DNA from 3 places in the Pseudomonas sp. WJP1 genome. Region 3 is predicted to be linked to each of the others. Evidence: predicted binding sites of a transcription regulator. Region 3 holds the regulator's gene; each other region holds the start of a gene.
The links. Region 3 encodes sigma-54, which starts transcription at its own class of promoters, with help from an activator protein. Its sites were predicted from a motif close to ANTGGCATNNANNTTGCTNT; they were not measured.

Region 1 (3,275 bases), 3.1 Mb from region 3:
GGTGCGGCATCTTCGCCAGGTCAGTGATTACCGGCTTGCCGCCGATGTCATGGCCCAGGGCCAGGGTTACCGGGGACTTGAAGTTGTCGTACTCGGGGGTCGACAGCACTTCGGAGAAACGCACGATCTGCCGGTCTTCGTTGGGAATCTCGATACCGACCGTGGTCTTGCCCGGAATCACTTCCACCACACGTACGCTGGTCACGGCCAGGGAACGCGCCAGGTCTTTCGCCAGGTTGGAGATACGGCTGACCTTGACCCCGGCCGCTGGCTGGATCTCGTAACGGGTAATCACCGGACCCGGGTGAATCGAATCCACGGTGACTTCGACGCCGAATTCCTTGAGCTTGATTTCCAGCAGGTGGCCGACGGCCGCCAGGGATTCGGGCGAGTAATTGAGTTGTTTCTTTTCCGCCGGGTCGAGGATCGAGATCGGCGGCAAGGTGCCTTCCACGGCGCTGTCGACGAACAACGGCGCCTGTTTTTCTTTTTCCACGCGCTTGCTCGGCGCTGGCGGCTTGGGTGGCGCCGGGGCAATCACCGGCGGTACCTGCTTCTCGCGCTCGGACATGTGCTTGCTCAGGGCCTGCTCGCGCTCGATCAGGCGCTCCTTGACCTTGGCCTGCTCACGCTTGTCGGTGACGGTCGGCGCGACCACATCGTGCACGCGCTCATCGACTTCACGCAGCTGCGCCACCAGTTGCTTGCGCTCGGTACGGGCCGCCCACCAGCGATTGGCGGCGCCCTGGAACAGTTCGAACAGGTCGAGGGTGATCTTGCCGGTAACGTCCATCACCTTGAACCATGACAGGTCGGTGAACACCGTGAGACCGAACAGGAACAGGGCGATGAACAGCAGCGTGCTGCCCTGGATGTTCAGCGCGTTTTTCGCCAGGTCGCCAAGGCTCTCGCCCAGCGCCCCGCCGGCGCCGGCCGGCAGACCGGTCGCGGCATGGAAATGGATGTGCGCCAGCGCGGCACCGGACAGTACCAGGAACACCAGGCCGATCAGGCGCCAGGAAAACAGCCAGCCGCTCCACTCCCACGGCTCGTGGCGTTGGCGGAAGATCTGATAGGCCTTGATCGCCAGCAACAGCGGAAAGATATAGGCAAAGTAACCCAGCACCATGAACAGGATATCGGCGCTGTAGGAGCCTGCCGGGCCGCCGAAGTTCTGAACGTCGTCGATCTTGCTGTTATGGCTCCAGCCCGGATCATCTTTGCCATAGGTCAGCAAGGCCATCATCAGGAACAGGCACAGCGCACCGATGGCGATCAATGCACCTTCCTTGAGGCGGTAGTGCAAGTGCTGACGCCAGAGTGGAACAACTGTCTTGGGTGCTGCGGTGGATTTCTTCAAAACCTGTTTTTCCTGCGCCACGGGCGCGTCCATCTGTTGAATGACTATAAAACTGCCCAATCCAGGCAGGTAAAAAAGTTAACAGGCGTAACCGGGACTACTTTTAACACTGCGCATCGGTTTTCATAAACACGAAACGCGATGCCAATTTTGTTACAAACACTGTTACAGCCAGGCATTGTACGGGTTTGTACGTCCGATGCCATGCTGGCAACTCTTGGGTGTAGCATAGTCAACAGCACATTACGTGCGACTCAATTTGAGCACGCATTCTCTTTTGTGACAAAGGCTTATGAGGTGTTTTTATGAGTGTAGCGAAGCATTCCCGCCTGATCATCCTCGGTTCCGGCCCCGCGGGTTACAGCGCAGCCGTGTATGCCGCTCGCGCCAACCTCAAGCCCGTTGTCATTACCGGCATACAGGCCGGTGGCCAGCTCACCACCACCGTGGAAGTCGATAACTGGCCAGGCGATGTCGAAGGCCTGACCGGCCCGGTCCTGATGGAGCGCATGCAAAAACACGCCGAGCGCTTTGCCACAGAGATTGTTTACGACCATATCCATACCGCCAAGTTGCAACAGCGCCCCTTCGAACTCATCGGTGACAGCGGCACTTATACCTGCGACGCGTTGATTATCGCCACTGGCGCCTCGGCACAGTATCTGGGGCTGCCCTCGGAAGAGACCTTTGCCGGCAAAGGGGTTTCTGCCTGCGCGACCTGCGACGGCTTCTTCTATCGCAACCAGGTGGTCGCGGTGGTGGGCGGCGGCAATACCGCCGTTGAAGAGGCGCTCTACCTGTCGAACATTGCCAGCGAAGTCCATCTGATCCACCGTCGCGACAAGTTGCGCTCGGAAAAGATTCTCCAGGACAAACTCTTCGAAAAAGCCGCCAAGGGCAATATTCGCCTGCACTGGAACCAGAACCTGGACGAGGTGCTGGGCGATGCCAGTGGCGTGACCGGCGCACGCCTGCGCGACAGTCATAGCGGCGCCATCACCGAGCTTGCGCTGACTGGCGTGTTCATCGCCATCGGTCACAAGCCCAATACCGACCTGTTCGCCGGCCAACTGGAGATGCGTGACGGCTATCTGCTGGTAAACGGTGGCAGCGAAGGCAATGCGACGGCCACCGCCATCGAAGGCGTGTTTGCCGCGGGTGACGTCGCCGACCACGTCTATCGCCAGGCCGTCACCTCCGCCGGCGCCGGCTGCATGGCCGCCCTGGACGCGGAAAAATACCTCGACGACATTCCCGCCGTTTGACGGCACACTTCACGGCGGGCCCGACGCCCGCCATCGCCCTCCCCTTCTGTAAGCCCTGACGCCATGCTGACCTGGTTACAACGCAACACCCTGACGTTCCCGGCCCTGGAAAAGGCCATGCGCGATCCCAATGGGTTGCTGGCAGCCGGTGGCGACCTGTCCGCCGATCGACTGATCCAGGCCTACCGCCATGGCTGCTTCCCCTGGTTTTCCGAAGGCCAGCCGATTCTCTGGTGGTCGCCGGACCCTCGCACCGTGCTGTTTCCCGATGAACTGCACGTGTCCCGCAGCCTGAACAAACTGCTGCGCCAACAACGCTACCAGGTGACCTTCGACCAGGATTTTGCCGCGGTCATCCGCGCCTGCGCCGCCCCCCGGGAATATGCGGACGGCACCTGGATCACCGAAGCCATGCAGGACGCCTACATCGAACTGCACAAACGCGGCCATGCGCATTCGGTGGAGGTCTGGGACCAGGATGAACTGGTGGGCGGGCTGTATGGACTGGCGATGGGCCAGCTATTTTTCGGCGAATCCATGTTCAGCCTGGCCGACAATGCCTCGAAATTTGGCTTTGCCACACTGGTGCGACATCTGAAAGACTCGGGTTTCGTGCTCATCGATTGCCAGATGCCCACCGATCATTTGCA
Region 2 (3,275 bases), 2.5 Mb from region 3:
CCTGTTCGGCGATGCCGCGAATCTCAAGCCAAGTGGCGTTGATGTTTTCCCACATGTCGGCGGTGATACGGCCACGCACCGCGTGGGCACTGGCCCGGGCGGCGCCGAGGCAGCTGTAGATGCTGGCCGGGTTGGCCGCGTCCAGGGCAAAGAAATGCAACAGCCGTTCGGCATGCAGCTCGCCGTGGCGTTCGAGGTAATCGTCCAGGGTGCCGGTAATCAGCAACGGCATGGCCAATTCGTGCAGGCCGTTACCGCGGCCATCCTGGGGCATCAGCGACAGCGAATAACTGATGTCGAGCATCCGTGCGAGGTTTTCCGCCCGCTCCAGGTAACGCGACATCCAATACAGATCCGAGGCAGTTCTACTTAACATGTCAGGCTTCCTTCAATCCTCGACCACCCAGGTGTCCTTGGTTCCGCCGCCCTGGGAGGAGTTCACCACCAGGGAGCCTTCGCGCAGGGCGACACGGGTCAAACCGCCGGGCACGACCCGGGTTTCACGGCCAGACAATACAAACGGACGCAGGTCGATGTGGCGTGGCGCGATGCCGCTTTCGACAAAGGTCGGACAGGTCGACAGCGACAGTGTCGGCTGTGCGATGTAGGCATGGGGCTTGGCGATGATGCGCGCGCGGAAGGCTTCGATTTCCGCCGCCGTCGCCGCTGGCCCCACCAGCATTCCGTAACCGCCGGAGCCCTGGGTTTCCTTGACCACCAGCTCTGGCAGATTGGCCAGGACGTGGGACAGTTCAGAAGGGTTGCGACACTGCCACGTGGGCACGTTTTTCAGGATCGGTTCTTCATCCAGATAGAAACGGATCATGTCGGTGACGAACGGGTACACCGATTTGTCGTCCGCCACCCCGGTACCGATGGCGTTCGCCAACACGACATTGCCGGAACGATAGGACGACAACAGCCCCGGCACGCCCAGCATCGAGTCGGGATTGAACGCCAGCGGGTCGAGGAAGGCATCGTCGAGACGGCGGTAGATCACGTCGACTGCTTTCGGCCCGTCGGTCGTGCGCATGAACACCTTGTCGTCCCGCACGAACAGGTCCGCGCCCTCCACCAACTCCACACCCATTTCCCGCGCCAGGAACGCATGCTCGAAGAAGGCACTGTTGAAGCGCCCCGGCGTGAGCACCACGACACTCGGATTATCGATGGGGCTTGAGCTTTTCAGGGTGTCGAGCAGCAGGTTCGGGTAATGGTCGATCGGGGCAATGCGCTGGGCCGCAAACAGCTCGGGAAACAGGCGCATCATCATCTTGCGGTCTTCGAGCATGTAGCTGACGCCGCTCGGTGTACGAAGATTGTCCTCGAGCACGTAGTAGGTGCCGTCGCCGTCGCGCACCAGGTCGACGCCGGAAATGTGCGAATAGATATCGCGGTGCAGGTCCAGCCCCTGCATTGCCAACTGGTATTGCTCGTTGGCCAGCACCTGCTCGGCCGGAATGATCCCGGCCTTGATGATGCGCTGCTCGTGGTACAGGTCGGCGAGGAACATGTTCAACGCCTTGACCCGCTGGATACAGCCGCGCTCGACCACGCGCCATTCACTGGCGGGGATGCTGCGCGGGATGGTGTCGAAGGGAATCAGGCGCTCTGTCCCCTGCTCATCACCGTAGAGCGTGAAGGTAATCCCGGCGCGATGAAATAACAGATCGGCCTCGCGTCGCCGTTGTGCCAGAAGCTCGTCAGGCGTCTCGGCCAGCCAACGGGCAAACTCCCGATAATGCGGGCGGACCTGGCCGCCGGCATCGTACATCTCATCAAAATAGGTGCGGATCATGCCGTACTCCTTGTCACCCGGACATCCAGGCCTTCGCAAGGCCCGTGCCATCGGCAGAAACGCTTAGATTTCAATCGGTTGGATAATCACCCCGCGAGCGCCGCACCAATCCTGTGCGGCAAATGCCCCAACCTGACTGCCCCCGCTTCATTGCAAGGCGTTGTTGTCGCCCATCACCAGCATAGACGCTGGGCGCCGGCTTGCCGGTGAAGGAGCGGCCGTGTTCGATTGCCTTCGGCAAAAACGAAAACGGCCAACCCGAAGGTCAGCCGTCATTGCTGGTTGTCACTGTTCATAGGTTTATGCGAGTCGCCCTCGTACCTCCTGTTTCACACCCCAGCCTTCAATGATGCCGCCCAGTGGCTCGACCACGGCCTCGAAACCCTGCTCGAAATCGCCAATGTCGTCGTAGGTGGCATACATGACTTTGCACAATTCCAGCGCCCAGGCGCCATCGTCACGCACACTGACTTGCGCATCCAGGGATTCACCACGGTGGAAATGACCTGCCGCCCTGCGTGCCCGCTCCTCGTCCGGGAAAATGGCGTAGAACTCGATGGGATGGAACCGGGAAAAGTCGAAACCGCCTTCTTTCATGCGGCGCAGCACACTGCTGCTGATGTCTTCTTGATAGGCTGTGCTCATGAAACGTCCTCCTCAAACTGATGGATAGACTTTCCGTACTCCCAATGTGCGAACCCAAAGGTGCGCACCAATCGACAACCCGATGTCGACGGGAAACAAGCATGGAGCTGACAAGACCAGACCTTAGCGATCCATTCGCTGATCTCGATTGCAGAGTAGCCCCAAGATAGAGCCGCTGCCAAGGCCTGGTTCTGTTGTAGTCGATAACGAGAAGAGGTTCAGACGGGGGTGATGCTGCGAATTTCAATACTGTTCTGGGCTTTCAGGCTTTTGACGCCTGCATCGGAGGTGCGCCCCTCCAGATCGTTCAGATCCAGTTCGGCGGCCACGGGAAGGAACCGTTCCTTGATGAGTTTGGCGGCCTTTTCGTGACTCGGGCACTCCTCGCACTCGAAGACTTCGTCGATCAATTCACCATGATCATCCACGAAAGTGACTTTCCACTTTTGCATCGGTGCCTCCTCGATAAAACCCATGGATGGGCTTACACCTATCTCGACCCTGGACGCGGGGTAAATGTTCCGGCGAATCAACAATAGCAGGCGTCAGCAAAGGCTGCCTGACGCCCGGTACAGACGGTGTTCCCCGGTCAGACGCGCACGTTCCCCCGGGGACCGGCAATCGCCCAAATGATCAGGCCCAGAACCGGCAGCAACAGGATCAACAGCACCCAGAAGATTTTCATCCCGGTTTCGGCACCGCTTTTTAACACGTTGATGATTGCCCAGATGTCCAAGGCAAGAATGATCAAGCCAACCAGGCTGTTGAACGTGGAACCCATGATAACGCTCCCGAAGAGTGATATGCCCCTCTTAGGATAGCCGGCCCTGAC
Region 3 (3,275 bases):
TCTCGTCGTTGATCGCTTCAGCCAGTGAGCGGTTGGCATTGCTCAGCGGGTGCCGCCGACGGGTTTCCGAGAAACGTTTGAGCAGGGTTTCCTCGTCGGCATCCAGATACAGGACATCGCACTGGATGTGGCGACTGCGAACTTCGGCCAGCAACTCGGGGAACCGCGACAGGTGGCTCGGCAGGTTGCGAGCATCGATGGATACGGCAACCAGCGGTTGTGCCAGCTCGGTGTGGATCAGCGCTCGCTCGGCCAGTTCGGGCAGCAAACCGGCAGGCAGGTTGTCAATGCAGTAGTAGCCGTTGTCCTCGAGGACGTCGAGGGCAGTGCTTTTACCTGAGCCGGAACGACCGCTGACTATGATCAAGCGCATGATTAGTGACCGTTTTGCTCGCTCAGGACAACCTGATACAAGGCTTCATTGCTCGAGGCGCTACGCAGTTTTTCGCGCACTTCCTTACGGTCGAGCATGCTGGCGATCTGGCGTAACAGCTCCAGGTGCGCATCGGTAGCGGCTTCCGGGACCAGCAGCACAAACAGCAGGTCAACCGGGGCGCCGTCGATGGCGTCGAAATCGATGGGGGCATCCAGGTGCATCAAGGCGCTGATGGGTGCGTTGCAGCCCTTCAGTCGACAGTGGGGAATGGCGATGCCGTTGCCAAAACCGGTCGAGCCTAGTTTTTCGCGGGCAATCAAAGCCTCGAAGACATCTTGCATCTCCAGATCCGGCACTTCGCGATGGATAAGGTTGGCAATTTGCTCGAGGGCTTTCTTTTTACTGCCGCCCGGCACGTTCACCAGGGAACGGCCGGGGGTCAGGATGCTTTCAAGTCGGATCATGGGTTGGGAGTGTTAACGACCCGTAGCGCCCTGGAGGAGGCTCTGGGTCTTTTCCTTATGCTTTTTGAGTTGTTTATCCAGCTTGTCGGTCAATGCGTCGATCGCCGCGTACATGTCGGTATGTTCCGCGTTGGCGACCACTTCATTGCCGGGAATATGCAGCGTGGCTTCGATTTTCTGCTTCAGCTTTTCGACCGTCATCGTGACCTGCACGTTAGTGATCTTGTCGAAATGTCGCTCCAATCGTTCGAGTTTTTCGCCGATGTAGGAGCGAAGAGGTTCGGTCACTTCCAGTTGGTGTCCACTGATGTTGACTTGCATACAGCTTCTCCTTCGTTGCCAGTGCATAAAGCGGCAGATCCAGATGATCTGCCACTGGAACGCTGTGGCGTGGCCCTACATCAACCGCTTGCGTTCGCTCGAAGGCGCGATCCCCAGGGATTCGCGATACTTGGCGACGGTGCGGCGGGCCACCTGAATGCCTTGTGCCTCCAGTAAACCAGCGATCTTGCTGTCACTCAACGGCTTTTTCTGATTTTCCGCAGCTACCAGTTTTTTGATGATCGCGCGAATCGCCGTGGACGAGCATTCTCCGCCTTCGGAGGTGCTGACGTGGCTGGAGAAAAAGTATTTCAGTTCATAGATGCCCCGAGGGGTATGCATGAATTTCTGCGTGGTGACCCGTGAAATCGTCGACTCGTGCATGCCGACTGCTTCGGCGATGTCATGCAGGACCAATGGTTTCATGGCCTCGTCGCCGTACTCCAGGAAGCCGCGCTGATGCTCGACGATCTGCGTGGCCACTTTCATCAGGGTTTCGTTGCGGCTTTGCAGGCTCTTGATGAACCAGCGGGCTTCCTGCAGCTGATTGCGCATGAAGGTGTTGTCGGCGCTGGTGTCGGCACGGCGAACGAACCCGGCATACTGGGCGTTGACCCGCAGGCGAGGCACCGACTCCTGGTTGAGCTCCACCAGCCAGCGTTCGTTGTCCTTGCGCACGATCACGTCGGGAACCACGTATTCGGCTTCGGTCGACTCGATTTGCGAGCCCGGGCGCGGGTTGAGGCTCTGGACCAGTTCGATGACCTGGCGCAGTTCATCTTCCTTGAGCTTCATGCGGCGCATCAGCTGGCTGTAGTCGCGGCTGCCGAGCAAGTCGATGTAGTCGGTGACCAGGCGCTTGGCTTCGGCCAGCCAAGGTGTCTTGGCGGGTAGCTGGCGCAATTGCAGCAGCAGGCATTCGCCCAGGTTGCGCGCACCGATACCGGCAGGTTCGAATTGCTGGATGCGGTGCAGGACGGCTTCGATTTCGTCCAGTTCGATGTCCAGTTCCGGATCGAAGGCTTCGAGGATTTCCTCCAGCGTCTCGTCCAGATAACCCTGGTTGTTGATGCAGTCGATCAGGGTCACGGCGATCAGGCGATCGGTGTCGGACATCGGTGCCAGGTTCAATTGCCACAACAGGTGGCTTTGCAGGCTCTCGCCGGCCGATGTGCGGGTGGTGAAATCCCACTCGTCGTCATCGTTGCTCGGCAGGCTGCTGGCGCTGGTCTGGTAGACGTCTTCCCAGGCGGTGTCGACAGGTAATTCGTTGGGGATGCGCTCGTTCCAGTCGCCTTCCTCGATGTTATCGACGGTCGGGGCGCTTTCCTGGTAAGAGGGTTCCTGGATGTCGGTACTGGGCTTGTGTTCGGCGTTGTCGGCCAGTGGGTCGGAATTGTCGAAGTCGTCGCCTTCTTCCTGGCGCTCGAGCATCGGATTGGACTCCAGGGCCTCCTGGATTTCCTGTTGCAGGTCCAGGGTCGACAATTGGAGCAGGCGGATGGCCTGTTGCAGCTGCGGTGTCATCGTCAGCTGCTGGCCCATTCTCAAGACTAGCGATGGTTTCATGGCAGGGGCTTAACACCTTATTCGCCGGCGCACATGCGCCATCCACTACAGGGCGCCGGAGCGCCAAACTTAAGCAAATTATATGCCCGAAACTGCGGCGTTTGCCTAGAGCGCTGTAACAATAAAAAAAGATTGATTTTTTATTGCGGCAAGCGCTCGGCCGACCCGCCGGACACCGCGATGCTTACAGGCGGAATTCATGCCCCAGGTACACTTCCTTCACCAGGTCGTTGGCCAGGATGGTTTCAGCGTCGCCTTCGGCGATCAGTTGGCCATCGTTGACAATATAGGCGGTTTCGCAGATATCCAGGGTTTCACGGACGTTGTGGTCGGTGATCAGCACGCCGATCCCCTTCGCCTTGAGGTGGTGGATGATCTGCTTGATGTCGCCTACCGAGATCGGGTCCACGCCGGCGAACGGTTCGTCGAGCAGGATGAATTTCGGGTTGGTGGCCAGTGCCCGGGCGATTTCCACACGGCGGCGCTCACCACCGGACAGGCTCATGCCGAGATTGTCGCGGATGTGGCTGATGTGGAACTCCTGC

Region 1: a site for sigma-54 is predicted at 1,596-1,615, ahead of OH720_RS21385 (DNA translocase FtsK). Genes of this name have one in related genera too.
Region 2: a site for sigma-54 is predicted at 1,831-1,850, ahead of OH720_RS24005 (circularly permuted type 2 ATP-grasp protein). Genes of this name have one in related genera too.

The regions. Positions count from the first base shown of each region.
Region 1 is NZ_CP110128.1:4,757,646-4,760,920, forward strand. It holds gene OH720_RS21385 (DNA translocase FtsK) at 1-1,360, opposite strand, end outside; gene trxB (thioredoxin-disulfide reductase) at 1,666-2,625, shown strand; gene aat (leucyl/phenylalanyl-tRNA--protein transferase) at 2,689-3,275, shown strand, end outside.
Region 2 is NZ_CP110128.1:5,372,083-5,375,357, forward strand. It holds gene OH720_RS24000 (alpha-E domain-containing protein) at 1-376, opposite strand, end outside; gene OH720_RS24005 (circularly permuted type 2 ATP-grasp protein) at 389-1,798, opposite strand; gene OH720_RS24010 (ribonuclease E inhibitor RraB) at 2,099-2,443, opposite strand; gene OH720_RS24015 (hypothetical protein) at 2,662-2,895, opposite strand; gene OH720_RS24020 (PLDc N-terminal domain-containing protein) at 3,033-3,224, opposite strand.
Region 3 is NZ_CP110128.1:889,094-892,368, forward strand. It holds gene rapZ (RNase adapter RapZ) at 1-373, opposite strand, end outside; gene ptsN (PTS IIA-like nitrogen regulatory protein PtsN) at 376-840, opposite strand; gene hpf (ribosome hibernation-promoting factor, HPF/YfiA family) at 853-1,161, opposite strand; gene OH720_RS03955 (RNA polymerase factor sigma-54) at 1,237-2,730, opposite strand; gene lptB (LPS export ABC transporter ATP-binding protein) at 2,915-3,275, opposite strand, start outside.